4 regions of the Hymenobacter sublimis genome follow, and region 3 is predicted to be linked to each of the others. Evidence: riboswitches for the same ligand, from Rfam matches in the RefSeq annotation. Region 3 holds a riboswitch; each other region holds the start of a gene.

Region 1 (7,778 bases), 2.0 Mb from region 3:
CCTCGGGGCGGGCGTGCTGGAGCAGGGCGTGATTGGCCAGGGCATCGTAGAGAATGACGTCGGCCTCGGCCAGCACCCGCGCGCCCTTGAGCGTGAGTAGCTCCGGGTCGCCAGGGCCGGCCCCGAGAACCGTAAGACGAGGTAGTTTGGTGAGGGGCATGGGGGTAGGAGAATGGTTGTCAGCAGAGTAGCTTGCTTGGGCCGCCTGGGCTCCGCCAAGAAGAGAGGCCCGAACGATGTAGAGATGCGACACTTCGCGTCTTGTCGTTGCTGACGTTGTGTATACTATGCGGTTCCTGGTCGTTCTGACGCCGAGACGCGAAGTGTCGCGTCTCTACATCGTTCGGGCCTCAACAAGCGAGATGCTTCCTGCGTCAGCCTGACGTTCGGCTGGCGTCACCTTAGATCGAAAAAGCTACCGGCGGGCCGATAGGTAGGGTGAAGTACTCCGAGTTAGCCGCTTCCACTAGGCCGGCGGCAACGGTATCGCCGGTAAGTTCATCGACTAGGATGAAGGAGCCGGAGGCGCGGTTTTCGAGGTAGGTATCCACGGCCAAAGGCAGGGCCGTTTTCAGCCGCACCCGCACGATGTCGTTGAGTTGGGCAGAGTCGGCGGCGTTGCGGGCGAAGGTGTGCACGTTCACCTTGTAGAGGATGGCCGGAATGGCCGCCTTCAACAGGGCCGAGTGGTGCTGCACCAGCAACTTACGGCCGGGCCACAGGGGCTGCTCGCTCATCCAGCACAGGGTGGCTTCCAGCTCGCGGGTGAGGGTAGGGGCCTCGGCCAGCGGCACGATGGAGTCGCCGCGGCTCACATCCACGTCGTCGCGCAGGCGGAGGACGACGGCCTGCGGCGCGGAGGCTGTTTCTACTTCCTGCTGACTTACTTCAATGGCCTCAATTTCCGACTCCAGGCCCGAAGGCAGCACCTTTACCCGGTCGCCGCGGCGGTACTGGCCGCTCTGAATCTGGCCGGCGTAGCCGCGGTAATCGGGCAGCTCGGCAGTCTGGGGACGGATGACGTATTGCACCTGGAAGCGGGCCGGAGCGGCGGTTTCCGAAGCGCCGGGCACGCTTTCCAGGTGTTCGAGCAGGCTCGGGCCTGCGTACCAGGGTAGGTGCACCGAGCGCTTCACCACGTTGTCGCCGTTGAGGGCGCTGAGCGGAATAGCCGTGGCCGCGGGCAGGTTGAAATGGTTGGTCAGCTCGGCGTAGTCGGTGGCAATTCGGGCGAAAACGGCTTCGTCGTAGCCCACTAAATCCATCTTATTCACGGCCAGCACAAAGTGGCGGATGCCGAGCAGGGCGGCAATAAGCGTGTGGCGGCGGGTTTGCTCAATGACACCCTGGCGGGCATCCACCAGCACAATGGCCAGGTCGGCGTTGCTGGCGCCGGTTACCATGTTGCGGGTGTACTGCACGTGGCCCGGCGCATCGGTGATGATGAACTTGCGACGCGGGGTAGTGAAATACTTGTAGGCCACATCAATGGTGATGCCCTGCTCGCGCTCGGCCCGCAGGCCATCCGTCAGCAAAGCCAAATCCACGGTGCCGTTGGAAGCCTGCCGCTTTTCCAGCGCCGCCAGCACGTCCAGCGACACGGATTCGGAATCGTAGAGCAAGCGGCCAATCAGCGTGCTTTTGCCATCGTCCACGCTGCCGCAAGTGATAAATCGAAGAAGGTCCATTTGTTTAGACATGAGACTGTGAGACATGAGAAGTGAGATGGGTGAGTTCGAAAAAGAGGGTGGTCGACAGGTGCAAAGCCGGAACTGTCTCACCTCTCATGTCTCACAGTCTCACTTCTAATAATCAGAAATAGCCGTTGCGCTTCCGGTCTTCCATGCCGGCTTCGGAGATGTTGTCGTCGAGGCGGGTGGCGCCCCGCTCGCTCACTTTGGCTAGCAGCAGGTCCTGGATGATGTCTTCCACGGTGCTGGCGTCGCTTTCCACGGCGGCGGTACAAGTCGAGTCGCCCACGGTGCGGAAGCGTACCTGCCGGGTCACGATTTCGTCGTCCTCATCGAGGCGCAGGTGCTCGGAAAGGCCCAGGAGTTGGCCGGTGGGCAGCACCACGCAGCGGCGCTCGTGGCCGAAGTAGATGTCGGGCAGGGCAATGTTTTCGCGCTGAATGTAGCGCCAGACGTCCAGCTCCGTCCAGTTCGAAATCGGGAATACGCGCACGTTCTCACCTTTTTGAATGCGGCCGTTGTACACGTTCCAGAGCTCGGGGCGCTGGCGCTTGGGGTCCCACTGCCCAAACTCGTCGCGGACGGAGAAGATGCGTTCCTTGGCGCGGGCCTTCTCCTCGTCGCGGCGAGCCCCGCCGATGCAGGCGTCAAACTCAAACTCCTCGATTACCTCCAGCAGCGTGTAAGTCTGCAGCGGGTTGCGGCTGGGGTATTTGCCGCCCGGCTCGCGCAGGCGCTGCCGCTTGATGGTATCTTCCACCTTGCGCACAATCAGCTTTTCGCCCAACTGTTCGGCTAGTTGGTCGCGGTAGGCTAGCACTTCCGGGAAGTTGTGGCCGGTATCTACGTGCACCAGCGGGAAGGGGAAGCGGCCGGGCCGAAAGGCTTTTTCGGCCAAACGCGTCAACACGATGGAGTCTTTGCCACCCGAGAACAGCAGGGCTGGGCGCTCAAATTGGCCGGCTACTTCCCGCAGGATGTGGATGGCTTCGGCTTCGAGCCGGTCGAGGTAATCAAAAGAGGAAGTACTCATGTAGTTCTGGATGTCAGTTCTTAGCGCCGGAAAGTGTCCGTGTGACCCCACCCCAACCCCTCCCCGGTGGGAAGGGGCTTCGGTTACTTTGGTTTGGCAACGCTACCAGTCAAAATCGTTGTGGTACTAGCATAAGCCCCTCCCCACCGGGGTGGGGTTGGGGTGGGGTCACACGGGCTCTACCACCGGGTCGGGGCCATTGTGGTGGGCGGTGGCGTGCAGGCCACACTCTTTGGCCGAAAGGTCTTCCCACCACCAGCGGCCAGCGCGGAAGTCCTCGCCGGGGCGGATGGCGCGGGTGCACGGGGCGCACCCAATGCTCACGAAGCCCTGTTGGTGCAGCGTATTCACCGGCACGTTGTGTTCCTTGGTGAAGGCCACGGCTTGGTCCCAGGTCCAGTCGAACAGGGGGTGAATCTTCACCAGGTTGTGGGCCACGTCCCATTCCACCGGGTCCATGGTTTGGCGGTTTTGCGACTGCTCGGCGCGGATGCCCGTAACCCAGGCCGCCTTGCCAGCCAGGGCCCGATTCAGGGGTTCCACCTTGCGAATAAAGCAGCATTCCTTGCGGTTATCCACGCTTTCGTAGAAGCTATTCGGGCCTTTCGCTAGCATCAGCTGCTCTACATTTTCCCGCTGGGGGTAGTACACCGCAATGGGCTGGCCGTACTTCAGCAAGGTCTTATTCCAGGTGGCGTAGGTTTCCTGAAAATTGCGGCCCGTGTCGAGGGTGAACACCTGAATGGGCAACTCGTGGGCAAAAATCAGGTGGCTGATGAGTTGGTCTTCTAGACCGAAGGAGGTCGAGAAAACGGCTTGCTCGGGGAAGTACTCCGCCACGAGGCGCAGCCGCTCCAAGGCCGAAGCCTGGATTAGCCGGGGGCGCAGGTCGTCCAGCAACGCGTGGACGGCCGGCGCAGCAGTTGCTGCGGACATATCAGAAGAAAGGAAGGGAAACCGACGTTGTAGGCGCGGATTTCAGCCAAACAAAGGCCCTGGCACAGGATAGCGGCGCTGCTACGGGCAGCAACTAGCTAGAAAACAGCCGGGCGAAAAGGTGGGCGTGCGCCGAAACCTGACTACACGAAAGAGCCGTGTCAGCCGCGTAGCAGGGCGCACAAACCAGAAGAAAGGAGGTTGGAAGCGCTTAGCAACAACACGGCATGCCCAACATGGCACAACACCCATGCTGTAGTGCAGAGGCGGTGGCGGATGCGGCGGCGGAGTTGGACAAGCGGTTCACGGCTAGTTGTTTTTATATGGTCAGGAGTTGGCACCGTTTCGGATGGTCCGCTGGTTGCCGGCGTTTCGTCGAGCCTGTCTCTCCGCGCCTCTGTATAAAAACAATCCTTTGTGGGTAAAGAATTGGTAGGGCAAAAGTAGTGGTCAGAATTTTACACTACCAAATTTTATTTTTTCTGCAGTAGCGTTTTCCCAGCCCGGACGGGTCACTACAGCGAGAGTGGTAGGACTAGACGGGAGGGCGTGCCTAGCGGAAATATTGAAAATTGCTGGGGTCGTTTGCTAGCTGCATTAACTACCCCTTTTTTAGCTGAAACCAGCCATTGAAATAAGATAGGTACGGAAAGCTACAACTCTGCAGTTGCCGTTTGAGCGTAGTTTGATCTTAAGAACTATATGCGGATTGTACAACTTTACTTTTCTGAAAAACGCGCCCGAAGTTTTTCTAAAAATAAAGTGGCTTCGGGTGAAGATTTAGTAGCCAAAATCAGGGTAGCGTAGGCCACGGTTAGCACGGTGGAGCGCAACAGCATAGTGAGTAGTGACGAAGCCAGCGTGGGCATGAGCCAGCCAGCTACCCCGGCAACGGCCGCAATGCCCAGAATCAACGGGATGCGCCACGTAAACGGCTGCATGCGGTAGCTGTGCCACACAAACCAGGTACGGGCCACATTGATGCTTACCTGAGCCACGCAGGCAGCTACCGCAGCCCCCACCATGCCCAGGCGCGGAATCAGTAATCCGTTGAGTAGAATAGTAAGCACGGCCAGCGACACGTTGAAAATCAGATCGTAGCGGTAGCGGGGAGAGGTTACCACCATCAAGCCGTTGACGCCCGTGATGCCGTCGAAGAGTTTGCTACCCAGTAACAGCAGCACTACCACCGTGCCTTCGGCGTAGCGGGCATTGCGCATCAGGGAGTAGATAAAGTCCAGGTTCAGGCTGATACCCAGAAATAAAAAACAACCCAACAGTGTGTTGAGGCGGGTAGCGCGGCGGTAGAAATCGGCCATGCGGGGCAGATCCTGCTGCTTCCAATAGTCGGCCAACAGGGGAAAGGCTATCTTGTTGAGCGAGCGAGCCGGAATAGCCAGGGCCGTGCTAATGTTGCTGGCCACCACGTAAATGCCAGCCGCCGCCACGCTCACCTGCGCGCCTACCATCAAGGTATCAATGTACAGGATAATACTGCCCGACAGGCTTCCGAGCAGAGTAAAGGCGCCCATGCCCAGCATCTCGCGCAGGGGCCGTACCGCGAGTACCTGCCGCGTAGGTCGCCAGTGCAGCTCCCCAATGGCGGCTACGTAACCCGTTAGCAGCAGGGCCAGGGCGCTGTTCACGCCCACAAACCACAACACATAACCCGTAAACGAGAGGTAGCCCAAGCCAAACAGAAACGCACCCGCTACAATCAGAACCCGCAGCAGAATATCCTGCACGAAGGAGGAAAAAGCCGTGTGATACAGCGCCTTTAAGTAGGCGTCCTGCACCGAGTACAGCATGGTGAAGAAGGCCAGCACGGCGCCCCAGGTGTAGTAGGGCGCGAGCAGGGGCGCATCGCGGCCGTACCAGGGCAGGAGCAGGGGTTCCCCCAGGAAATACAGGGCCGTGACTACGGCAAATCCTAGCAAGGGCACGCCCACAAGTAGCGGCAGAAACCCCCGGTGGCCCGATTCCGGGTGGCGGAAGTAGGGAAAAAACCGGATGCCCACGCTGGCAAAGCCAAAGGCCGCAATTTGGGCGTACAGCGTGGCTACTGAGGCTAGCGTGGCCGTCACGCCCAACTGCTGGGGCTCCAGAAAATTAGGCAGCACCAGGGCCGTGCTTACAAAGCCTAGCGCCAGCCCGATGTAGGAAATAATGGTGTTGCGCAGCCCCTGCCGCTGAACGATACCCAAGTGGTGAACTAGTGAGGTGGTAAGGTGGTGAGATGGTAAACTAGTGAAATGGTGAGGTTGACGTTCTGTTTGCACAAGTGACGCCATCTGAACATCAACCTCACCTTTTCACTAGTTCACCATCTCACAGACATCCTGGCCGTTAACGAAGGCCACGTTGCGGCTGCGAAGGTACTCCATGATTTCGGCGAACTGGCGGGGGCCCGTGGTTTCGTTGGCCGGGTCAAAGTTCTCGTTGTGCCAAAGCACCGTGCATACGCCGCCAAACCGCTCAATTTCCTGCAGCATGGGCGTCAGGGCTGGCAGAATTTCCGCCGGGGCTAGCTGCAGGTAGCGCGGATGGTGGAGAGTAGCGTCCATCACGTTGAGCGGAATTTCGAGAAATTTAGATGTCTGAATAGAGTTTTTTGGTCCCAGGGTAAAGAAAGCCGGTGCTTCTGATAGTAGCGTATAGAGCCTCATTTGCGGAGGATTAACAGTAAAAGAATCAGCATTAAAATTGAAAGGATAGAACGGCAGGCAGTAGGAATTTCGAAAGCCAAAGTGCTCGGCGAAGCCTAGTGTCGAGTCATAAGTGAAATTATCCATACTGAGTAAGGTGGGAGTAATGCGTGGCTCCCAACTCAGATAATGGAATCGGATACCGCTACACGGTACCGGAATTTTAAGCCAATCGGTTTTTAGCTTTCCTCCATGCATTGCCGTGCCCAGACCTGCGTGCAGACCTACTTCCGCATCTTGGATAGCGGCTGCGGCTTTAGGCCACACCTTCCGCAGTTTGTAATCGGCGTTAGGTGTACCGCTTGCGGCCGGCCGGTGTTCAGGTAAGAAGAAGAACGTGCTTTTGGCCCCGTAGCTGGTCACCGTTTCCTGCACCTGTTGGAGGTTGTCCCAGGCGTCGGGGGTAGTGAAATGTCGCCACAGCTGGCGCCCGAAACTTAAGAGCCGGCCTTGGCGCAGAGCAGCTTTGGCGGGCGCTTTCCAGGCGCTCTGCAAGTTGTCGACGTCGTGGGTGATGAAGGCGGCCCAAGTGGCGCCATTGGGCCAGCAGCGGGGCCGTAGGGATTTACCTGAAACGTGCTCGACGGCGGTTTTCAGTACGTCGAAATAGTAGTTTACCACCGGAATAGTCACGAAGCCATAGCGGTGCTGCACGCTGGCGGCGTAGGGGAAGCGGCCGTGCTGGTCCCGTTCTTCTGAAAAAAACTCCTGCCAGCCGCTAAGCAGGTAGAAAGCTGCCGAAAGGATGTCGGCGTGAATAAGCGCGTGGCCGTTAGAAAGCAGCTCTAAAAGTGGTTTCTGCGGCTCAGAATCAAAGAAAATGGGAATTTGCTGACCCTGCCACTCCCGCCAAGTAGGTTCCGGGGGGTAGGGCTGCTGCTGCTTGAAAAAGCTCCCGGCGGCTTCTGCTATTTCAATGTGCGGCTGCGTGTGAGCGTAGCCGATAGAAACCAGTGGCACGACTTCATACGCCAGTCGGAAGTGCCGAAGCACGTAGGCAATGCGGGTTTCTGCGGCAACAGGAGCCACTGCGGGAAGCGGGGGAGGCAGCATAGCTGCAAAGTAAGCCAGATGGCGCAACTCTATCTTCCTCCTCTAGCCGCCGCGTTACGTGGTGACAGTTGGGGTAGGGGCCGCTTTGCCCAGCCACTCGGAAAGCAACCGTGCGGCCCGCTGTTGGCTATGACCTTCGTCGGGCGTGCCGAGGGTAGCGTTGTAGTAGGCCGCCCGGTGGTACAAATCAGCGGGTTTGTGCTGCTGGTAGCGCCGGAGCAGTGCCGAGAGTTCGGGCAGGGTGTGGGCACGCTCCACGAGGCCGTGGGCGACATAGCCGTAATAATCCTCGGCCACGCCGTGGGTGCCAAAGCGGAAGTAGATACTGGCCAAGTTGAGCAGGGTAGCCTCCAGGTGAGT
Region 2 (7,778 bases), 320 kb from region 3:
TACTTGCCATTTACGGCACCAGCAGGAGAGGTCATGTTATACTGCTTGTTGGCAAAGAAGGTGATGCGCTCATCCTCCTGAGCATCCGTCTGCTTTACTTTGTCGCCGCTGGCGCTCAGTTCTTTATCGGTTTTCCAAACTTTGCTTTCGGTGCCATACAGCATGTTCACGCCTTCTACTTTGCCTTCTTTGCTGCCGCAGGAAGCAGTGAAAAGTACCAGTAACATGAGCAGGCTAGCCAGGTAGCGCAAGGGAGCGGAATTAGTTTTCATGGGGCAGGGAGATAAGTTAAAATGAGGGAGAAACACCACCAAGCAGGACACTTGGTATTGCGCCTCTTACGGGGCAATTCCGCAAGATGTTCAGCCTAGAATTATGCGCATGCGCCGGATACAACTTATTGTTGGCCTTGGCGTAAGAGCCAAAACCGACGCCCTTTTCCTGCCCTGCAAGTCGGTCGTTTCTTCCACATTTACTTGCATTTACCACTATGGGACTGTTTGATTTCCTTTCCAACGACGGCGAAAAAAAACCCGTTGCTCCTGCTCCTAAACCTGCCGCTGGCGGCGCCACCGATTTCTTCGGCAACGCTAACCAGCCCGCTGCCCAGCCGGCAGCTGCCCAGGCCGACAAATACACGGTAGTAAGCGGCGATTCGCTTTCTAAAATTGCCAAGAACCACTACGGTGACGCCTCCAAGTGGCATCAGATATACGATGCCAATAAGGCAACCATCGGCGCCAATCCCGACCACATTGAGGTAGGCCAGGTGTTGACTTTACCTAAGATTTAAGCCTAGGCTATATCTAGGAATTATCCTAAAAAGCCACTCGTAAACGAGTGGCTTTTTTTGTGGCCTACCCATGCTTTTTCGTACGAGTATGTTTGCGGTAACGGACAGTCGTATGCCAGATTTTTCCGGCAACGTAGGGAGCTATAGTTCTTGCAACTAGCTCTATGAGATAGAGCAACGGATACATTGCGTTTGAAAATCAGCGGCTTGAATCATCGTATTGGCTTTAGCACCTTCTAAGGGCTGTAGTCAGCCACCGCGGTAAAAAATTTTGCTACCCTATTGCATATATCAAAACCGCTGCTATACCTTTGCAATACCAACTCGGTACTCCCCCGCTCGCGGCGGGGTAGTTTTCATAAGATTTATACAGAAGCGGCGAGAGAACAGGCTCCCTGACCCGCTGGCAACCTTCGACCGCGCGAAAGGTGCCAATTCCTGCCCGATCAGCTTAGCTGGCGGGGCATATAACTCAGGAGTACCATGGAAAACATCCTCGCTTTCGCCCCTTCCTACCCCGCTGCCTTGGTCGCTTTGTTGCGCCCTACTAGGTCGTGGGGTTTCTGTGTTTCGGTAGCTGCTCCAGCTTCCCGGCGAATGCGAATGCGCTGCTGTAGCACGTGTTGTTGCTGTTGCTAGCCCTACTCCCGGCTAGCTAACCCCTTCCTCTTTCTTGGCCTGATTCTGCGGTGACCCACAGTGGCACCCGAGGCCCGCCTGCATCCCATTCAGCTTCAGAAGCATTTTCTGGCTGGTTCCGGTGCGGCCCCCGCTGCGCCTCGTCGTGGCTTTCTCTTCGCGTTTTCGCTCCCTCATTTCCTGTCCAAACGGTCTTTAACCCAGCCTTGCCATGTCCACGCAGAACCTCCACTTCGAGACCCTCCAACTCCACGCCGGCCAGCAGCCCGACCCCGTAACTGGTTCCCGCGCCGTACCGCTCTACCAGACCACCAGCTACGTGTTCAAGAATGCCGAGCACGGCGCCAACCTCTTTGCGCTGAAGGAGTTCGGCAACATCTACACCCGCCTGATGAACCCCACCACCGACGTGTTTGAGCAGCGTGTGGCGGCCCTGGAAGGCGGAGTGGCAGCCCTGGCGGTTTCCTCGGGGCAGGCGGCGCAGTTCATTGCCCTCAACAACATTCTGCAGGCCGGCGACAACTTCGTGAGCACCACGCACTTGTACGGCGGCACTTACAACCAGTTTAAGGTAGCGTTTAAGCGCTTGGGCATTGAGGTGCGCTTCGCCGACGGCGACCAGCCGGAGAAGTTTGAGGCCCTGATAAACGAGAATACCAAGGCCATCTACCTGGAAACCATTGGCAATCCGAGCTTTAGCATCCCGGACTTTGAGCGCATTGCCGCCATTGCCGACAAGCACGATCTGCCCCTCATCGTGGACAATACGTTTGGTGCGGGCGGCTACCTGTTTCGGCCCCTGGAGCACGGCGCCCACATTGTGGTAGAATCGGCGACGAAGTGGATTGGCGGCCACGGTACCAGCATTGGCGGCGTGATTGTGGACGGCGGTACATATGACTTCGGCAACGGCAAGTTTCCGCAGTTCACGGAGCCTTCCGAGGGCTACCACGGGCTGGTGTTCAATGATGTATTCGGAAAAGGCGGGCCGTTTGGCAACATTGCCTTTATCATTCGGGCCCGGGTGGAAGGCCTGCGCGACTTCGGTCCTTCCCAAAGCCCATTCAATGCCTGGCAGCTGATTCAGGGCCTGGAAACGCTGAGCTTGCGCGTAGACCGCACCGTGGAAAACGCCCTGCGCGTGGCTACCTGGCTGGAGCAACACCCGCAGGTAGAAGCCGTGAACTACCCCGGCCTCAAGAGCAGCCCCTACCACGCCCTGGCCCAGAAATACCTGAAGCGCGGCTACGGCGGGGTGCTCACCTTCGCCATCAAAGGCTCTAAGGAAACGGCTACGCAGTTTATTGATAACCTAAAGCTGGTCAGCCACCTAGCCAACGTGGGCGACGCCAAAACGCTCATCATTCAGCCCTCGGCTACTACCCACCAGCAGCTTTCCGAAGAGGAGCAGCGCGCCGCCGGCGTGACGCCTACCCTCCTGCGTCTCTCGGTGGGCATTGAGCATTTTGATGATATCCGGGCCGACCTGGCCCAGGCCTTTGACGCGGTGCGCAATGTAGCCGCTCAGCCCGCTGATGTGGCCGGTAGCACGCTGCTGCCGGAGCCAGAACTCGAACACGCCGCTACGCTGGAAGTCTAGCACTTGAGAGGGGTTGATGTCCGGCGGCAGGTGAGAGAGCCGCCGGGCAGCAGCTTCCAGCCATGCGGTAAGCGGGCCGGCGCCGACGTTTTTTGTGAGAGAGGAACCATCGGAACATACGCCGCCCGCACCTGGCCGGGGCGGAGCCGGGCAAAATCGGCTCCGCCTGCGGGCTAGGATATACTAGCATGAACCCGAATGCCGCGCGAAGTTTCCTTTCGCGCATGGTTAAACGCTCCTCGTTGCCCTGGCGCGCCCCTAGCAACTACCCGCGAAGCAGCTTCCGACTTCGCTTTCCTCCGACCCGCGCTCCTTATTCCATGTCTTCCGAAGAGCCACACCTGTTCCGCCTGCCCCGGCCCCTGCGGCTGGAAAGCGGCGCTACCCTACCCCGGGTGGAGGTTACCTACCATACCTACGGCCGCCTCAACGCGGCCCGCGACAATGTGGTGTGGGTGTGTCACGCCCTCACGGCCAATGCCGATGTGCTAAGCTGGTGGCCCGGTTTGTTTGGCGCGGGTTGTCACTTCGATCCGGCCGACTGGTTTATTGTGTGTGCCAACGTGCTGGGCTCCTGCTACGGCACTACCGGCCCACTTACCCCGGACCCGCTAACGGAGCAACCAGCCTACCAGCACTTCCCGCTCCTGACTATTCGGGATATGGTGGCTGCGCACGAGGCCTTGCGGGAACATTTGGCCCTGACGTCGGTGCACACCCTAATTGGCGGTTCGCTAGGGGGGCAGCAGGCGGTGGAGTGGGCCGTACAGCGGCCCGAGCTATTCGAGAACCTGGTGCTGTTGGCTACCAGCGCCCGACATTCGGCTTGGGGCATTGCCTTCAATGAAGCCCAGCGCCTGGCCATTTTCGCCGACCCTACTTACGAAACGGCTACCCCCGCGGGTGGCGCGGCGGGCCTACGCGCGGCCCGCGCCGTGGCCCTGCTCAGCTACCGCAGCCCCGATGCCTACGACCGTACCCAAACGGACTCCGACGAGAGCAAGCTCGACGACTACTTGGCCAGCTCCTACCAGCGCTACCAAGGCGACAAGCTGGTGGCCCGCTTTAATGCCTACAGCTACGTGACCCTGTCGCGGGCTATGGACAGCCACAACGTGGGGCGCCGACGCGGCGGCGTAGCGGCGGCACTGGGCCGCATCCGGGCCCGCACGCTGGTGGTAGGCATTTCCTCCGACGTGCTGTTTCCGCCCCAGGAGCAGCAGTTGCTGGCCCGCCACATCCGGGGCGCTATGTACGCCGAAATGGATTCGCACTTCGGTCACGACGGCTTCCTGATCGAAACCGCCCAGATTACCCAATTCCTCGAACGATTCTACGTCCAGAGCTATGTCCACTAACGCTGCCTTCTCCGCCTCTGCTGCTTCCCTTGCTTCTACCACCCAGCCTTGGCGAGTAGGCCTCATTGGGTTTGGATGCGTGGGCCAGGGCCTTTTCGATATACTGAATCAGCAGCCTGAGGCCGGTTTTAGCATTGCCCGCATTGTGGTGAAAACGCCCGGCAAGGTGCGGCCCCTACCCTCCGATCGGTTTGAGTACGACGTGCAAGCGGTGCTAACAGACGATACCCTGGACGTGCTGGTGGAGGTAATTGACGATGCCGACGCAGCTTTTGAGCTGGTAGCCGAGGCCTTGCGCCGGGGCCGCCGGGTAGTCACGGCCAACAAAGCTATGCTGGCCCGCCACCTGCCTGAGCTCATCCGGTTGCAGCGCGAAGGCCAGGGCACCTTATTATATGAGGCCGCCGTGTGCGGCAGCATTCCGGTTATCCGGACCCTGGATGCGTACTTCAGCACCGAGCCGCTGCGCCGCCTCACGGGCATTCTCAACGGCTCCTCCAACTACGTGCTTACGCGCATGGGCGAGGACGGCTCCGACTACTCCCCGGCCCTGGCCGAAGCGCAGGCCCTGGGCTTTGCCGAAACCGACCCTACCCTCGACATGGGCGCGTTCGATCCGCGCTCCAAGGCCGTGCTGCTGGCCGCCCACGCCTATGGGGCTTTTCTGCAGCCAGAGCAGGTGCTCAACCTCGGCATCGAAGGAATCAGCGCGGTGGATGTTGCGTTTGCCGCCAGTCAGAGCCAGAAAATTAAGGTAGTGGCCGGCCTGCAGCGCCTACCCGACGGGCGCGTAACGGTGCTCGTAACGCCCCAACTCATCGGCCCCGAGTCGCCACTCTACACCGTGGATCAGGAGTTTAACGGCGTGGTCATTGAGGCCGATTTTGCTGGTGAGCAGTTCCTGCGCGGACGCGGCGCGGGCGGGCACCCCACCGGCTCGGCCGTCCTCGCCGATTTGGCTGCCTTGCGCCAGGGCTTTGCCTACCAGTACGCCAAAGCCGCCGCGGCCCCTACCTACGCCTCCGACCTGGAAGTGGAAATCTACCTGCGCACCGACGAGGACCGCATCATCGACTTGCTCGATTTCAGCGAAATTTCGGAAGAAGCTGACGAGGACGAATACGTAGTGGGCTACGTGGCCCTAGAAAACCTGATTCGCCACCGCGACACCCTGCGCAAGTACGGCGCCTTCATCGTCCGCACCGGCCGCCTCCGTCCCATCAGCGTCGGCACAGAACTGGCCGAGGAAGTTTCAGCCTAAGCCGCAGCCTCTCGCTGACGTAGCGCGCTGAAGAGACGCGACACCTAGCGTCTCGTCGTTTTGATGTTGTTTATGCGGGGCTTTTCATCGCCAACCGGTCTAGCACCAAGACGCAAAATATTGCGTCTCTACAATCTTATGCTTGTCATTCCGAGAGCAGCGAGGAATCTGGGGTAAGCCGTTGCATGGTGAACTCAGGTTCCTCGCTCCCGCTCGAAATGACAAGTGGTTATTAAGCTTCGATCGGGGCCTGCTTCTCCTACTTATTTACCGCTCTGACTTCGGGGTGCTGCCTTGTGGTGGCGCGGGAGGCGTGGGGGTAGGTGCGGCATCAGCGGCGGGCAACGGCAGGGCTGGCTCGGCAGGACGCTGGGTTGAGTCGGGCGTGGATTTCAGCAAATCGGGCCGCCAGGTTATTTCATCGGGGGTCGGCAGGCCTTGTAGTCCGATGCGCCGCGGCAGCAGCAGGGCCGTAACCTGCGCCGCCCGGCGCGGATTCAGGGCGGCTGCCAGCAACGGCCCGGGCGCTCCTACCCCCAGCAAGGGCCGCAGAAAGTCGCGCATGGCAAAAAAGGCCGAATCGATATACGTCGGCTCGAACGAGTACGGCACGTGGCCCGCCCCGCGCAGCCGACGCAGCACGTTGGGCACCCCCACCGCGTTGGCCCGCAGGCGTAACGCCCCGCTGCCGTACACCAGTTGGGGCGGCAGCGCCGAGCCGACCGTGCCGCGCCCATACGGTACCAGCCCGTCGCGGGTGCCGTGGACGCTGCACAGGGGTACATCCCCCGCTTCGAGCCAGGTAGCGCGGGCCAGGGCACCGCACAGGTTAATTACCCCGCGGGGCCGACTGCTGTAACCGGCGTGGCCGCCGCTGCCTTCCAGTCCGCCCAAGGCTTTCAAATCGAGGTAGGCCGGTACTTCGGCGGCTTTGTTGAGGTAGCCCGCTTGCAGAGCCATAAAGCCGCCGGCCGAGGAACCACCCACAAACACGTAGCCCGGATGCACCCGAAACTTCTTCGCAGTAGCCGCATCGTGCCGAAAAAACCGTACCGCCGCGCGCATATCCTGAGTAGCCCGAATGGCGGCCCGCCCGATGCCCACGGTGTCAAACGGAAAGAAATACAGCCGGTAATCAATGGTAGCGGCCACGTAGCCCAACCGGGCCAGCCGGTTGCACAAGGCCGTCATCACGGCGTCGTCGCGGGTGCCGGTCAGGAAGCCACCCTCGTGGGCCAGCACCACCAGGGGCCGGCGGCGCACGGTGTCGCCGGTGGGCTCATACACGTCCATGTATAAGGTTTGCGACATGCCCAGCAGGGTAGTGACTTGGGCAAACTCCACGTTGCGGCGTACCGTCACCTGCCGAAACACGGGCCGGTGGTAGCGGCCGTGGGTGGTATCGGGAGCTATTTGGGCGCGCAGGGCTGCGGGCCAGCCGATACTCAGCAGGAGAATTAGAAGAAAGTAAAAGCGCATACACAGGGGCCGCGTCCGGCGCAAGCCACTGCAAAGATACCTCGCCCACCCTGGGTGCCTCACGTTGAGGTTGCGTTTTTATAGCCGTTTGGCAGGTAGGTGGACCCCTCCCCCATCCCCTCCCAATAGGGAGGGGTGCGTTCTAATGAAGCTGTTAGTTGTTAGCCACTAGCTCTTCGTCTGGGCCCCCTCCCTACTGGGGAGGGGCCGGGGGAGGGGTCCGGCCGCGCTACCCATGCACTAACTTGAAAACCGCTGTAGGTGGCCTAAACCGCACGGCAGAGCGCAGCTCCCGTTTCGCGCTACGGCCCGTTTGCTTAGGTTTGCGGCTACTGACCTTCCGACTTCTATGCCTACTACCGCTCCCGCTCCACTTCGCCCCGGCGACCAGGTTGCTATTGTTTGTCCTGCCCGCAAAGCGTCCCATGAGGAGCTGGCGGCGGCGGTTGCTACCCTCGAAAGCTGGGGGCTGCGGGTAGTGTTGGGGGCTAGCACCAACGTGAGCCACCACCAATTTGGGGGCGAGGATGAAGTACGCCGCCAGGATTTTCAGCAGCAACTCGACGACCCCAGCATCCGGGCTATTCTGTGCGCCCGGGGCGGCTACGGCACCCCGCGCATCATTGATGGTCTCGATTTTTCCCGCTT
Region 3 (7,778 bases):
CGGCGTGTGCTGCGCCACTGACACTGCCTAGGTTCGTGGCACGGAAAACTCAACTGTTCAACCGCTTACGGTTTCACCTCCTCCGGCTCGCGGGCCTCCAGCTGGTTAGGTTCGATGCGGTGCCAGCCGGGCACGTCGGCCATGCCCACGTACCCAATTTCCTCCTGGGCCAGCGGATGGGAATAGTAGGCCTCGGCCAGCTCGGCCAGTAGCTCCTCAAAGAACCGGTCGATGGGCAGGTGCTGCCAATTTTCGCCGGGAGCAGTGCCGTTAGCCACGGCCGCCACAACCTGATCTTGCTGAGGTTCAGACAGGTGCCCGAAAGGCCGTTGAAACAGAACCTGAGCCGCCTGATTGATGCCCCCCAGGCCCAGACGGTAGGCTTCCCGGTCGGGCGGCATGGCATCGTAGCGCCAGCCATCGGAGTCGCCCTGGGCCAGGCGTTTATCTACCACCGGGGCTAGTTCAATAGGCTCGGGGCGCTCCGGCTGAGGGTAAATGCGCGCCGCTACCGCCCGCAGGAGCTCGTACGTAGCCTCATCAAAAAACTGGGGCGTGTACTCGGAGGTATCCAGACGGGGCAGCAGGGCGGCGCGGGTAGCTTCCGTCACGAGGTCGGTTTGGAGCAGGGCGCGCACGGTGCCATCGGGGTAGTGAGGGGAAGCCATTCGGGTCGGAAATCAGCCGGTGAGCAAGAAGAACGTAGCCCTACCTGACGAGCTAGGTTGACGCAAGGTTTCTACTCAACAATAAAAGCTCCTCTTTGACTTAAAAATGAGATGCTTTTGCGCGTAAGGCCCGTTTGCCGCCAACCCGTTAGGCCCACCAAGCCTCGCCCAACAAGCCAGCAAGGCTACCATGCGGCTGTTGACTGGCGTTACTGGTCGCTGCTCATTTTACCACCCGTAACGTGCACCAAGGAGCCAGTCATGAACGAGCCGTCCTGGGAGGCCAGCAGCACGTAGGCGGGGGCCAGCTCTTCGGGCTGGCCGGGGCGGGCTAGGGCTACCTCGTAGCCGAACTTTTCAATTTCTTCCTGCGGCATGGTGCCGGGGATGTTGGGCGTCCAGACCGGGCCGGGCACCACGCAGTTTACCCGAATGCCTTTCTCGCCGAGGTAGGTTGCCAGGCTTTTGGTGAGGGCATGAATGGCCGATTTGGTACAGGCGTAATCCACCAGAATCGGGATGCCGGTAAGCCCCACAATGCTGCCGGTGTTGATGATGCAGTCATGCTGCTTAAGGTGGGGTATAGCGGCCTGCGCCATCCAGATGTAGCCCAGAATGTTGGTATCGAAGGTGCGCCGGATTTGCTCTTCGGATATATCCTCGAACTTCTCGGCGCTCATCTGAAAGGCCGCATTGTTGACTAGAATGTTCAGGCCGCCCAGCTCTTTGCGGGTCAGGCGCACGGCCTGCTTGCACTGCTCTGGGTCGCGCACATCTAGCTGTAGCAGCAGGCACTGGCGGTGTTGTGCTTCCACAAGGCGCTTGGTTTCTTCGGCGTCCAGGGTGTTTTCGTTGTAGAGCACCGCTACGTGGGCGCCTTCCATGGCAAAGGCCACGGCCACGGCCCGCCCGATGCCGGAATCAGCGCCGGTCACCAGCGCAATCTTGTCTTGAAGCTTGCCCGCGGCTCGGTAAGTAGAGAAATCCATGGCCGGCTGCAGCTTCATATCGGCTTGCCGGGCGGGGTAGGGCAGCTTCTGCGCGTGCGCCTTCATTTCCTTGGCCGTCGGCCGCTTCACGGGTTGGGGTGCCTCGGTAGCGGCGGCCGCTTTTGTGGCGGCGGGCGTGGCAGCCGACTTTTTACCCGGCGCGGCCTTAGCAGCCGACGGAGCGGGAGTAGATGAGGCAGAAGGTTTCTTGGCAGCCATTTGGGTAGCAAAGTATAGTTGAGGTTTCTGCTTACGCAGATTCCGACCTCAACAGCTAACCGGTATGCCCTTGGTTGGAACAGCCGTTCTGGCGGGGCCTCACCCCCAGCCCCCTCTCCTCAGGAGAAGGGAAGCCACGGCGGTAAGCGGTAATAAGTGACACGTTAGCAAGAAGTCGGGGCAGTAGCGGCTGGAAAACCAGGTTAAGCAGTTTCAGACCGCCGGGCCTACAGTGCGTTGAGCCCAAAACCGAAAACCCGCTTCGCCTCCAGTGTCATCCTGCGCTTGCCAAGGACCTTACCACGTAGGAACAGGACGTTGTTACGTCAATCGTTTACGCGCTGCTTAGGATGACACTGGGAGGCAAACGGGAATGGAATGAGGTTAATTGCTCAAATAAAAACCCGCCCCTGCTTGCGCCGAGACGGGTTTTATATAGCAGATTACGAGCAGGTTAGTGCTTAGTTATTCTGGTAATCAACGGGCTCTTTCACGTCCGCGCCCTGGTCTTGGAGGGCGGGGTAGTCGATGTAGCCCTTGTCACCGGGCACGTAGAAGGTGCTGGGGTCAGGGGTGTTGAGAGCCGCCCCAACGCGGAAGCGCTCCACCAGGTCGGGGTTAGCAATGAAGGGTACTCCGAAGGCAATCAGGTCGGCCTCGTTGTTAGCCAGGGCCTTGTCGGCGGTGTCGTGGGTGTAGCCACCGTTGAGGATGAAGGTGCCGTTGAAAATCTGGCGTAGGTGCGCGGCTACGGCCGGAGTGCCGGGCTTGGCCGCCATCGGGTGACCAGGCAGGGCCTCAATGACGTGCAGGTAGGCCAGGTTGAACTGGTTGAGCTGCTCGGTAACGTAGCTAAAAGTGCGTACTGGGTTCGAATCGTGGATGCTGGCGCTGCCCTGGGGCGAGAGGCGGATGCCCACCCGGTCGGCGCCCAGCTCATCGACTACCGCTTGCACTACTTCCAGCACGAAACGGGTGCGGTTTTCCAAGCTGCCGCCGTACTCGTCGGTGCGCTGGTTGGAGCCGTCCTGGATGAACTGGTCGAGCAGGTAGCCGTTGGCCCCGTGGATTTCGGCCCCGTCGAAGCCGGCCAGCTTGGCGTTGCGAGCCGCCTGGCGGAACTGGTCGATTACCCCCGGAATTTCGCTGAGCTCTAGGGCGCGCGGCGTGGGCACATCCTCGAAACCCTGGCCGGTAAAGGCTTTGGCGCCTTCCGGCTTGATGGCCGAGGGAGCAACCGGCAGCTCACCCTTATGGAAGAAAGGGTGCGACACCCGGCCTACGTGCCAGAGCTGGATGTATATGCGGCCCCCGGCGGCGTGCACGGCGTCGGTTACTCTCTTCCAGCCGGCTACCTGCTCCTCGGAGTAAATACCCGGCGTGTTGATGTAGCCCACGCCCTGGGGCGACACCTGCGAGCCTTCCGAAATGATGAGGCCAGCCGTAGCCCGCTGCACGTAATAGGTCACAACGGAGTCGGTGGGTACGTTGGCGGGGTTGGTGGCCCGGCTGCGCGTCATGGGCGCCATGGCAAAGCGGTTGGGCAGGGAAAGCGCGCCCACTTGCACGGGCGTGAAAAGATTGGTGGTTTGGCTCATGATGAAGTCGATGGTTGAGAAACAATGACGTACCGTTTCAGCACCCATCAACTAATGTCTATACACCAATGTTTTCATCGTCCTAACAAAAAGCAAAAACTGTTCTTCCACTGTAGACCGAGGAATCTGAGATTCGCCCCTGAATTCCCTGGCCCCTCGTTCCACTTGCAGGGACAGTTCTGTAGGACGTTACTGCTCAACCTATTGCACCACTACCTCCACGCGCCGGTTGCGGGGGCGCTGCTGCGGGTCGCGGTTGTCGGCTACTGGCCGGGCCCCGCCGTAGCCCCGGGCCGTAAGCCGCACCGAGTCAACACCTTGCTGCACGAGATACTGCCGCACCACCCGGGCCCGCTGCTCAGAGAGGCGTAGGTTTAGGGCGGCTTCGCCTACATTATCGGTGTGGCCAGCTATTTCCAGCTGCATAGTGGGCTGGGCGCGCAGTGTACGAGCCAGGGCATTCAGGGTAGGACGCGAGCTGGGCAGCAAAGCCGCCGTGCTCTGGGTAAAGTAGAGGTTGGGCAGCGTTACGGCCGCGCCTTTGCTCAGCGCCGTTAGGTCGGGTAGATGGGCGGTGGCGGTGTCGGCTTTTGCGGGCGCTGCTCTGGTCACTACCGGCACCACGGCTGACTTAGGTTTGGCCGCAGCTACGGGCGCTGGGCTGCTAGCTGCGCGGGCCGGCTTTGCATTTGGCTTTGGCTTGCCGCCGGAAGCAGCCGCCGGTGCCGCTGCCGGAACGGAGGCCGCGGCCTTGGGCTGGGGCGGCGTAGCCTCCACGAGAAGTAAAATATTGGTGGGCAGAGTGGAGTACAGATTAGCCGCTGGAATGGGCTGCGGTTCGTTGAACGTGTTGAAATCGGGTAGCTGCCAGGCTAGTAGTGCCCGCGAGTCCCGGTCGCTCTGGTAGTATTCCACCCGCAAGGCGTAGTAGCTCCCAGCTTTCATTTTCAGGTGGGTTGTGGAAACCGTTACGAGCTGATCGTGCCAGGAATCCAGCACTTTCTTCCCGCCGATCCAGACGCGCATCCCGTCGTCGGTAGCAATCTGGAAGGTGTACACCCCCGTTACCGGGGCATATACGTGGCCTGCCCAACGCACCGAGAAGTACTCGCCCGGCACGCCTGGTCCCGGCGACACAAAGTGGTTGCCGCTGGGCCCAACGGTCCAGTTGAAGTCGATTGCTGCATCGGTGCGAGTCAGCACTAGCTTCTCAAACTTTTTACCCTCGTAGTACTGTCCACGCAAGCCCGAGCCGGCCTGGTGTTGAGCCAGCGTCCAGCTGCTCAGCAGGCATAAGCAGCCCGTTAACAGTTTCTGACACAGAGAGGATAGCATCATAGTCGCAGACATCTAACGTATTGACCACAAGATGAACAAAATGCCAAACCGCACGAACTTTATTCAATGAGCAGGCCATTCCGTACAACGAACCATTCAGCTAAGCCTATATACTTCTGCTAAGCAAACCGTGCAGCAAGCCACCAACTTGCTGTTGCTACCCGCCTGTAAAACGCGACATTCCACGTCGTGTCGGTGAGCAGTAAGCATTGGACGATGTGAGTTAAACAACTTCAGCAACGACTGAGACGCGAAGCGTCGCGTCTTCTGCAGGCGTGCAGCCTGAAAGCGAATGACTCTACCTCCCTCCCAAAACTTCCCGGATTGAAAGTTGAAGATTCCGGTTGTATCTTCGCCCTGTTACTTATCCAGAAAGACCGAGGGATTGGGCCCGATGACGTCTTAGCAACCTGAATAAAACAAGGTGCTAATTCCCTTTCCGGGCGGCTTGGGCGGTTTGGAAGAAGATAAGAACAGGACTCGCGCCCCCACGCGGCTCTTTCTGGATAGGCACTTTTTTGCTGCCGATTTTCTTAGAAGAGCCGATATGCCGACGACCCTCCACCGCCCCCACTCCCCGCTGCACGACATCCTGGCCCAGCGCGTCCTGATTCTGGACGGCGCCATGGGCACCATGATTCAGCGTCACAAGCTGGAAGAGGCTGATTTCCGGGGCACCCGCTTCGCGAATCATCCCAACCCTCTGCGCGGCAACAACGACCTGCTCAGCCTCACGCGGCCCGACATCATCAAGGGCATCCACGCCGATTACTTCGCGGCCGGGGCCGACATGGTGGAAACCAACACGTTCAGCGGCACCACCATCGCCCAGGCCGATTACGGCCTGGAGGACATTGTGTATGAGTTGAACTATGAGTCGGCGCGCATAGCCCGGGAGGTAGCCGACGAGTTTACGGCCCAGAACCCCGCCAAGCCTCGCTTCGTGGCCGGCGCCATCGGGCCCACCAACCGCACTGCCTCCCTGTCACCCGACGTAAACCGTCCCGGCTTCCGGGCCGTGACCTTCGATGAGCTGGCCACCGCCTACCATGAGCAAGTGCGCGGCCTCGTGGAGGGTGGCTCCGACGCCCTGCTCATTGAAACCATCTTCGACACCCTGAACGCCAAGGCGGCGCTGTACGCGGTGCAGAAGTTCTTCGACGAAGGTGGCCGCCCGGTGCCCGTTATGATTTCCGGTACCATCACCGACGCCTCTGGCCGCACCCTTTCGGGCCAGACGGTGGAGGCTTTCTGGAACTCGATCCGGCACTTGCCCCTACTGAGCGTGGGTTTGAACTGCGCCCTCGGCGCCGATCAGCTGCAAGTGTATATCAAAGAGCTGAGCCGCATTGCCGACGTGCACATTTCCGCCTACCCCAACGCCGGCCTCCCGAATGCCTTCGGGGGCTACGACGAGTCGGCTGAGGAGTTTGCGGGCGTGGTGGAAAATTACCTCAAAGAAGGTCTCGTGACGGTAGTAGGCGGTTGTTGCGGCACCACGCCCCAGCACATCGGCGAGCTGGCTCGCCTGGCGGAGCGGTACGAACCGCGGCGGGTGACCCTACCCCAACCCCTCCCCGGTGGGGAGGAGCTTAGATCAGCTTCTGCTGATAGGATAACCAACATGTCTGGCACCCCTCCCCACCGGGGAGGGGCCGGGGGTGGGGTAACCCGCCTCGCCGGCCTCGAACCGTTCAACATCACCCCCAACAGCCTATTCGTCAACGTGGGCGAGCGGTGCAACGTGACGGGCTCCCGCGCTTTCGCCCGCCTTATCCGGACCGGAAACTACGAGGCCGCCCTGCAAGTAGCCCGCGACCAGGTGGAAGGCGGTGCCCAGGTCATCGACGTGAACATGGATGAGGGCATGCTCGACTCGGAGCAGGCCATGACCACCTTCCTGCACCTGATTGCCTCGGAGCCCGATATTTCGCGGGTGCCGATTATGCTGGACTCTTCGAAGTGGAGCGTGCTGGAAGCCGGCCTTAAGTGCGTACAAGGCAAGAGCATTGTCAACTCCATTTCCTTGAAGGAAGGCGAGGAAACCTTCAAGGAGCGGGCCCGCACCGTGCGAGCTTACGGCGCCGCCATGGTAGTCATGGCCTTCGATGAGAACGGCCAGGCCGATACCCTGGAAAAGCGCATCGACATCTGCCGGCGCAGCTACGATATCCTGGTAAACGAAGTCGGCTTCCCGGCCGAGGACATCATCTTCGACCCCAACATCCTGACGGTGGGCACCGGCATGGAGGAGCACCGCAATTATGCGCTGGACTTCATTGAGGCCGTCCGCTGGATCAAGCAGAACCTGCCCGGCGCCCTCACCAGCGGCGGCGTCAGCAACATCAGCTTCTCTTTCCGCGGCAACGATGTGGTGCGCGAGGCCATGCATTCGGCCTTCCTCTACCACGCCATCCGGGCCGGCCTGGATATGGGCATTGTGAACCCCAGTCAGCTGGCCGTGTACGATGAAGTGCCCAAAGACCTGCTGGAACTGGTGGAAGACGTGCTCCTGAACCGTCGCCCCGACGCCACCGAGCGTCTCGTAGACTTCGCCGACACCGTAAAGCAGAAAGACAAAACGGAGGTAGTAGCCGACGCCTGGCGTAGCCTGCCCGTAGCCGAGCGCCTGCAGCACGCCCTAGTAAAAGGTATTACGGAATTTATCGACGAGGACACCGAGCAGGTGCGCCAGCAAGTAGCCAGGCCGCTCGAAGTAATTGAAGGCCCCCTGATGGCGGGTATGAACGTAGTGGGTGACTTGTTTGGCGCGGGCAAAATGTTCCTGCCCCAGGTCGTGAAATCGGCCCGCGTGATGAAGAAAGCCGTGGCCTACCTGGAGCCTTACCTGCTGGCCGACAAGCAAAGCGGCGACCGGCAAACGGCCGGTAAAATCCTGCTGGCCACGGTAAAAGGCGACGTGCACGACATCGGCAAGAACATCGTGGGCGTAGTGCTGGCCTGCA
Region 4 (7,778 bases), 2.0 Mb from region 3:
TCCACGGCTCCTACCAGCAAACGGACCGCGACCTGGACTCGGAGCGAAAGCGCCAGAAGCTGGAGCCCCTGTACTCGCTCATGATTCGGGTGCGGGTGCCGGGCGGCATTGCTACCCCAGCCCAGTGGACGCGCATGGACGAGCTGGCCGACCACTACGGCAACGGCACGCTCAAGCTTACCACCCGCCAGGCCTTCCAGCTGCACGGCGTGCTCAAGCGCAACCTCAAGAAAACCATCCAGGGCTTCAATGATGCCCTGCTGGACAGCATTGCCGGCTGCGGCGACGTGAATCGCAACGTGATGTGCAACCCCAACCCGCACGAAAGCCAGGTGCACGCGGCGGTGTATGAGGTTTCGAAGCAAATCAGCACCCACCTTACCCCGCGCACCTCGGCCTACTGGGAGCTGTGGCTCAATGGCGAATCTAAGTTCAGCAGCGTGCCGAATGAGGGCGAAGAAGACGCCGAGCCGATTTACGGCCGAACCTACCTGCCCCGCAAGTTCAAAATTGCCCTGGCCATTCCGCCCCACAACGACACCGACATCTTTGCCAACGACCTGGGCCTGATTGCCATCGAGGAAAAAGGCCAGCTCGTGGGCTTCAACGTGGCCGTGGGTGGCGGCATGGGCATGACCTTCGGCATGCCCGAAACCTACCCTCGCCTGGCCAGCCTCATCGGGTTTGTGCCTGCTGATAAGGTAGTGGACGTGTGCGAGAAGATAGTCACCATTCAGCGCGACTGGGGCAACCGCGAAAACCGCAAGTTCAGCCGCCTCAAATACACCCTGGACCGCGTGGGCCTCGACGTGTTCAAGGCCGAGCTGGACCAACGGCTAGGCTTTACCTTGGAACCCGTGCGGGCCTATGAGTTCAAGAGCTCCGGCGACGCCTTCGGGTGGAGCCAGGGCCCCTACGGTGCCCACCACCTCACCCTTTTCGTGGAAGGCGGCCGTGTGGCCGACCGGCCTGGCCACCAGCTCAAAACCGCCCTGCGCGAAATTGCCGCCTTCCACCGCGGCGACTTCCGCCTGACCGGCAACCAGAACCTAGTGCTAGCCAACGTGGCCCCCGAAGACCGCCTCACGATTGAAACCATTCTGGCCCAGTATGGCGTGGCCGTGGCCACGTCCTCGGGCCTGCGGCGCGGCGCGCTGGCCTGCGTGGCCCTGAACACGTGCTCTTTGGCTTTTGCTGAAGCGGAACGCTACATTCCGCAACTTATTGATAGATTGGAGCCTATCCTGGCTTCTCACAACCTCACCCACGACGACATTCTCATTCGGATGACGGGCTGCCCCAACGGCTGCGCCCGGCCCTACCTGGGGGAAATCGGGTTGGTGGGCCGCGCCGTGGGCCGCTACAACCTCTACCTCGGCGCCGCTTTCAACGGGGAGCGGATGAACAAGCTCTACAAGGAAATGTTGGACGAGGACGGCATTGTGGCCGAACTCACCCCGCTTTTCGCCGATTACGCCCAGAACCGCCAGCCCCAGGAGCACTTCGGTGACTTCATGGTTCGGCGGGGCTACGTGCAGGCCACCACCAGCGGCCTGAATTTTCATGAGTAGGAACCTGCTCGTCAGGTGACCACCTGAACGTCATTCCGCGCTTGCCAAGGAATCTTGCTCACTAGTAATCAGATTAGTTTGGCGACGTCAGCACGAGAGATTCCTCGGCAAGCGCGGAATGACATTCGACTTATTCTATACTGCCTCCTGCCCCTACCTCCTTTCCAACCAACACCAACCAATGCCTCTTTCTAACGAACTTCTTCCCCAGCCGGAACCGCCGCCGCACACGAGCAACCGGCTGTTTCCCGTCTTTCTGAAGCTCGAGCAGCTGCACGTACTACTGGTGGGCGGGGGCTACGTCGGGCATGAAAAACTCGCGGCCTTGCTCTCGAACAGTCCGGCGGCCGCGGTAACGGTGGTGGCTACCTGGTTTTCGCCGGAGCTAAAAGCCCTGGCCGCCCGCCACCCGCTGGTGCAGTTGCGGGAGCAGCCCTACCACACCACCGACCTTGTCGGCCACGACTTGGTGATTGTAGCTACCAACGATAAGACCCTGAATCTCAGCATCAAGTCCGATGCTACCCGTCAGCGCCTGCTCTGCAACGTGGCCGACACGCCCGAGGCCTGCGACTTCTACCTGGGCTCCATTGTGCAGAAAGGCGACCTAAAAATTGCCATCAGCACCAACGGCAAGTCGCCCACCATTGCCAAGCGTCTGCGCGAAATGCTCACCCAAGCCCTCCCCGATGAGCTACACGACGTGCTCCAGCGCATGTCCATCATCCGAGACAAGGTTGGCGGCGACTTCGCCCACAAAGTGAAGTCCCTGAACGCCGTTACGGCCGAGCTGACGGGCGGGCCGGCCTACGAGTCGCCGGCGGCGGCGCGGTGGCGGCGCATTGCTACCACGGCGCTGCTGGCGTTTGCGGCCATGCTAGTGTTCAACATTCTCTCCTACTACTTCACCTGGCAGCAGGTGTGGGGCGCCGCTACCCATTCGAACACATTCTGGCTGTTTGTGGTCATTGGGTTCGGGGCGCAGCTGATTGACGGGCTGCTGGGCATGGGCTACGGGGTAGTTACGGCCATTAGTTTAATGAGCCTGAATATTTCCCCGGCGGCGGTGAGTGCCAGCATTCATACGGCCGAAATGTTTGCCAGCGGGGCTTCGGGCTACCACCACTACCGCTTCGGCAACGTGAACAAGCGCCTGTTCAAAGTGCTCTTGATTCCGGGCGTGCTAGGGGCCATTACCGGTGCCTACCTGCTCTCGAAATTCGGGGAAACCTATGCGGCCTACGTCAAGCCGTTGCTGGCGGTGTACCTGCTGCTGCTAGGTGTGCGCATCATCTCCAAGGCCTTTTCCCAGCCCGGCCCGCGCCAGAAGCACAAGAAGCTAGGGTTGCTGGCCGCGGCCGGCGGCTTTCTGGATTCGTTTGGCGGCGGTGGCTGGGGGCCGTTGGTAACCAGCACGCTCATTGCCGGCGGCCGCACCCCACAGTACGTTATCGGCTCGGTCAGCGTCACGGAGTTTTTCGTCACGTTTGCCAGCGCCGTCACGTTTTTTGCTACCCTAGGCATCTCGCACTGGCAGATTATTTTGGGCCTAATTGTGGGCGGCGTGGCCGCTTCTCCTCTAGCCGCCCGCCTGGCCGGCCGCATTCCGGTCCGCTGGATGTTCGTGGGCGTGGGCCTGATGGTGATTGTGTGGAGTGTGTGGGCCCTGCGGAAGGTGTTTATGTAGAACCCGACGTATATGAAACCACATAAAAAAGCCTCACCGATAAACCGGTGAGGCTTTTTTATGTGGTTGAGAGCCGTATCTACGCGACTTGCCGCCGCGCTTCTTGCCCTAGCTTGCTGTGCCGCTTGCCGTAGCCGAAGTAGATAGCCAGCCCGATGGCCAGCCACACGGCCAGGCGCAACCAGGTTTCCCAGGGCAGGGACACCATCATTACCAAGCAGGTCAGGATGCCCAAGATGGGCACCAGCGGCACCAGCGGCGTGCGGAAGCCGCGGGGGGCATTGGGTTCTTTCTTGCGCATGATGAGCACGCCGATGCACACCATCACGAAGGCCAGCAAAGTGCCGATAGATGTCATTTCGCCAACTACGGCAATGGGCACGAATCCAGCGAATAGGGCAATAAACAAGCCCAGCAGCAGCCCCGATTGTAGGGGCGTGCCGAACCGCTCGTGCACGCGCGCAAACACCGGCGGCAGCAGCCCATCCTTGGCCATGGCAAAAAACACGCGAGTCTGGCCCAGCAAATCCACCAGAATCACGGAGGTATAGCCGATGATGATGGCCAGAATAACGGCCGACGAAAGCCAAGCGTAGGGCGTTTTCTCGATGGCAATGGCTACGGGAGCGGCGCTGTTCTTGAACTCGGTGTAGTTGGCCAGGCCCGTGAGTACGTGTCCAAACAGTACAAACAGCACCGTACAAATCAGTAGAGAGCCGATGATGCCGATGGGCATGTTTTTCTGTGGATTCTTGGTTTCCTGGGCCATGGTGGCCACAATGTCAAAGCCGATGAATACGAAGAACACCACGCCCGCTCCGCGCAGAATCCCGCTCCAACCAAACTCCCCGAACTCCCCCGTATTCTGCGGAATGTACGGCTGGTAGTTGGCGGGGTCAATGTACTGCCACCCCAAAGCAATGAACACGAGCACCACCGACACTTTCAGCGTAACCACAATGGCGTTAAACCACGCTGAGCCTTTAGTGCCGCGCACTACAATCAGTGTGATAACCAGCACAATAAGCATGGCCGGAATATTTACCAGACCATGTACTTCGGTGCCGTTGGCCAGCTTGGCCGTCTCGAACGGCGACATCACCAGCTGCGGGGGCAGGTGAATGTTGTACTTGCTTAGAAACTTCAGCAGATACTGCGACCAGCTAATGGACACGGCCGCCGCCCCCACAGAGTATTCCAGAATCAAGTCCCACCCGATAATCCAGGCAAACAGCTCGCCCATGGTAGCGTAGGCGTAGGTGTAGGCCGAGCCAGCCACGGGCACCATGGCGGCAAACTCAGCGTAGCACAGGGCCGAGAAGGCGCACCCCACGGCGGCTACCACAAACGAGAGCGTCACGGCCGGACCGGCATTGTTGGCGGCAGCAATGCCAGTCAGCGAAAACAGGCCCGCGCCGATAATTACCCCAATGCCAATGGCAATTAGGCTGAAGCCGCCCAGACTTCGTTTTAGGGTGTGGGCGCCAGTTTCGGCCGCCTCCTGCCGTAGCAGTTCCAATGATTTTTTGAGCATAAAAAGCAAGCGCCAACTTCCTGGTTGGCTGGTAAAAAAGAGTTCGGTTGTAGGACCACCCCAGGTGCCGACGGAAGGCATTGCGCACTGAGTCCGCTTGGTTATTAAACTAGGCTGTGGCGGTGCGCAAAAAATGCAAGCCGACAACTAAGCGGCTCTTAGACCGAAGCCACATCCCCAGAGAAAAACCACGGGCAACCTCACTACTACCTGTTTAGGCCAGGTAGCCATGCCGGTTACGCGGGTAGGCGACTTAACTTCAGCAGCAACAACACCCGCTGCCACACCACCGCTGCTCCCGAGCAGACGCGCGGAAGCGAGCGGTAAAAACTACGAAACGGGCACGACGGCAGGGGCAAAAGTCCACGGCTTGTTGTTTTTATATGGTCAGGAATTGGCACCGTTCCAGCAGTTGCGGATGGTTGCCGACGCGTCAGTGAGCCTGTCTCTCAGCGCCTCTGTATAAAAACAATCCTTTGGGCTAGAAAGAATTGATGGGGCAAAGGTAGAACCGGAATGCGGGTCCTGCAAACGAGAAGCTCAACGCCCGGTTTACCCTACCTACCGGCCTGGCTCAGGACCCAGGCGACGAACAAAACAACTACGCTTTTTGCCTACTAACTACTTGCCTGCAAGCACCTTACACGCAACGATGTATTTTCCTGGGCAAGGTTTAACTTAAAAATTTAAATTTTTTCAGAACCTGTTAAGCCCCCCTTCTGGTCAAAGTTGGCATCTGAGTTGCCTACTGACGTAGCAGAAGCACAAAAGCCTGTTCCGGACCACGGCCTGCTTCTTTCACTGAATTTAACCTATCCAACATAGCCATGAAAAAGCTCCTCGTTCTCTTCGCCGCTTTCTCCTTTTCCGCTGCGGCCGCCTCAGCCCAGACTACGCCCGTAAAAGCGGCCCACGGCCAGCACCAAAAGGGCGCCAAAGCCAACAAAACGCCCGAGCAGCGCGCCGAGCAAAAAGCCAAGAGCCTAAGCCAGAAGCTCGGCCTCACGGCGGCCCAAACCGAGCAGGTGCGCCAGCTGCACCTGGCCCGTTTCCAGGAAATGCAGGCCCAGCGCACCCAAACTGCTTCGGCTGCCAATAAGCAGCAGCGCCACCAGGCCATGAAAGCCAGCAAGGATCGGTACGAAGCTCAGCTCAAGCAAATTCTGAGCGCCGAGCAGTACACTAAGTATGCGCAGCTGCAGGCGCAAAAGCAGGCTAAGCACAAAGGCCAGCACGAGCAGCGCAAAGCCAAAAGCTAAACCTGTCGTTCCCTAAAAAAGCCCCGTTTCCTTACAGGAGACGGGGCTTTTTTGTTGGTGTAGCATCCGCGTGTACTCGCTTTAAGCCAAGTGGGACCAGCATTCATTGAGCTGTTCAGGTCGCGGGAATAGGGGTAGCAGGGGTAGCTTCGTTGGCGGCGTGTAGCCACCGCAGGCGGTAGCAGTTCATGGCCGTATCGCCGAGTTGCTCTAGCAGGCGGTAGTTGGCCACGGCGCCCACGGCGGCCCCAATGACGGGCACCAGCTGGGCCATCTTGGCCAGGTCGATGTAGTCGCGGTACTCCTGTTGGAAGGTGCGCCAGTCGAACTCGTGCACGTCGGTGGGCAGGGTGTGGCGGTAAGCGTCCCAGTTGGCCACGCGCTGGTACACGTCGTTGCGAGTGTGCTGGCTGCTGAACGCCAGTTGAAAGATGTGAAGCAAAAACAGGCGCTCAGTATAGTCGCGCACATCGTAGCCATACAGCGCCGCTACGTCGAACAGAAATTTCAGCTTCAGGCCCAGCAGCAGCGGAAAGTCGGCCAGCCCGAGCAGGAAGCCACCGGCCCCGGTAACGGCACCTTCGGCGGCAGCCGTGTTGCGGTAGTAGCGCAGGGTGCTGCGCACGGCCGCCTCGCGCTCGGCCATTGTGGCTGTTGCCTCCGGGCGGCGAGTGGTGTGCGTGGAGCCGAAGAGCACCCCGCGCACCGTTTGCTTAATGGCCGCTGTAATGGCCGCGTGCACCTTCTCTGGTAGCAAGGCATTGAGCCGAGCCTGGGCCCGCCGCGTCAGGCGACCTAGCAAGGTAGGCTTCTGCTGCATGCGGCGCTGCCAGGCGCGCAGTTCCGTAAGCGCCGGTTCTTCTAGTGCAGCCATACGAAAAGGTGCTTCCGCCACGTACACAAGGTTAGTCTACGGCTTGCCTTGAAGATACAGAATCTCCCGGTTCATAAAGATGGTATCGGGGCCAGGATAACGCTCATTGTAATCAAGCTCAACCTTGTACATCCACTCGTGGGCCTTTATTTCGCCTGATTTAACATTCTTCGCAGTTGGGGTGAACCGCACGATGCCGGTGTCGCCAACCATTACTGCCGTGTCGTAGGCGGGGCTTTCTAGGGAAGGACGGTACGTGATGCGGATTGTACGCGGCTTGCTTTCAGCCGGAGCAATGGCAGTCAGCACCCGCGGATCCACATAGACCCGGGTGGAAAATTCCTGCCCCGTAAGCACAGTGTCACGGCCGCGGGAGCTGACGGCGCTGGCCGTTGGCGGTGGTGGTGGGGTATTCTGAGCCTGCACGGCCCGTTTTTCAGAATCGGCGGAGCAGCCGGCCAGGAGCAAAGCGCAACCTAGCGCCGGAAATAGGTAGTTCATGGATGATGCTTAATCAGAGGCTGAGGGCTGGCGCAAGCTATAGATGCGCTCAATTATTTCGACCACCTTCAGGCCTTCCAGGGCATTAGTGGTGGCACAGCTGCGGTTTTGAATGGTGTCGACTACGTTTTCAATTACCTGCACGTGGTTGGCCGCGCTACCCTGATAAGAGCCGTAGTTGTTCGCAGGGTTGGTAGGGGGTAGCGGAGGCAGTTGGTAGTCGCGCAGGTGGCAGTAGTCCACTTTGTCGAGGTATTGGCCGCCGAGGCGGAGGCTGCCGTGCTCGGCGACTACCGTCAGGGAGCTTTCCAGGTTTCGGTCCCAGACGGCCGTGCTGTACTGGAGCGTGCCG

The links. Region 3 has a riboswitch for S-adenosylmethionine ahead of metH (methionine synthase). Riboswitches for the same ligand answer to the same signal wherever they lie in the genome.
Region 1: linked by a shared signal. The riboswitch ahead of MWH26_RS06245 (phosphoadenylyl-sulfate reductase) and the one ahead of metH (methionine synthase) in region 3 are both predicted to bind S-adenosylmethionine.
Region 2: linked by a shared signal. The riboswitch ahead of MWH26_RS15595 (O-acetylhomoserine aminocarboxypropyltransferase/cysteine synthase family protein) and the one ahead of metH (methionine synthase) in region 3 are both predicted to bind S-adenosylmethionine.
Region 4: linked by a shared signal. The riboswitch ahead of MWH26_RS06195 (amino acid permease) and the one ahead of metH (methionine synthase) in region 3 are both predicted to bind S-adenosylmethionine.

The regions. Positions count from the first base shown of each region.
Region 1 covers NZ_CP095848.1:1,479,633-1,487,410, forward strand. Annotated here, with positions in the region: gene cobA (uroporphyrinogen-III C-methyltransferase) at 1-160, opposite strand, end outside; gene MWH26_RS06235 (sulfate adenylyltransferase subunit 1) at 402-1,715, opposite strand; gene cysD (sulfate adenylyltransferase subunit CysD) at 1,813-2,724, opposite strand; gene MWH26_RS06245 (phosphoadenylyl-sulfate reductase) at 2,893-3,660, opposite strand; SAM riboswitch class I at 3,977-4,068, opposite strand; gene MWH26_RS06250 (lipopolysaccharide biosynthesis protein) at 4,380-5,864, opposite strand; gene MWH26_RS06255 (DUF7033 domain-containing protein) at 5,976-7,418, opposite strand; gene MWH26_RS06260 (glycosyltransferase family protein) at 7,473-7,778, opposite strand, start outside.
Region 2 covers NZ_CP095848.1:3,720,748-3,728,525, forward strand. Annotated here, with positions in the region: gene MWH26_RS15585 (lipocalin family protein) at 1-272, opposite strand, end outside; gene MWH26_RS15590 (LysM peptidoglycan-binding domain-containing protein) at 491-793, shown strand; SAM riboswitch class I at 1,156-1,267, shown strand; gene MWH26_RS15595 (O-acetylhomoserine aminocarboxypropyltransferase/cysteine synthase family protein) at 1,644-3,032, shown strand; gene metX (homoserine O-acetyltransferase MetX) at 3,353-4,390, shown strand; gene MWH26_RS15605 (homoserine dehydrogenase) at 4,380-5,651, shown strand; gene MWH26_RS15610 (alpha/beta hydrolase) at 5,919-7,130, opposite strand; gene MWH26_RS15615 (S66 peptidase family protein) at 7,480-7,778, shown strand, end outside.
Region 3 covers NZ_CP095848.1:4,045,266-4,053,043, forward strand. Annotated here, with positions in the region: gene MWH26_RS16995 (gluconate 2-dehydrogenase subunit 3 family protein) at 66-668, opposite strand; gene MWH26_RS17000 (SDR family oxidoreductase) at 878-1,876, opposite strand; gene MWH26_RS17005 (alkene reductase) at 2,338-3,474, opposite strand; gene MWH26_RS17010 (PA14 domain-containing protein) at 3,676-4,812, opposite strand; SAM riboswitch class I at 5,174-5,286, shown strand; gene metH (methionine synthase) at 5,360-7,778, shown strand, end outside.
Region 4 covers NZ_CP095848.1:1,464,914-1,472,691, reverse strand. Annotated here, with positions in the region: gene MWH26_RS06210 (NADPH-dependent assimilatory sulfite reductase hemoprotein subunit) at 1-1,571, shown strand, start outside; gene MWH26_RS20190 (TSUP family transporter) at 1,753-3,258, shown strand; gene MWH26_RS06195 (amino acid permease) at 3,338-4,792, opposite strand; SAM riboswitch class I at 5,169-5,261, opposite strand; gene MWH26_RS06190 (DUF4890 domain-containing protein) at 5,620-6,051, shown strand; gene MWH26_RS06185 (EcsC family protein) at 6,167-6,925, opposite strand; gene MWH26_RS06180 (hypothetical protein) at 6,962-7,426, opposite strand; gene MWH26_RS06175 (Gfo/Idh/MocA family protein) at 7,436-7,778, opposite strand, start outside.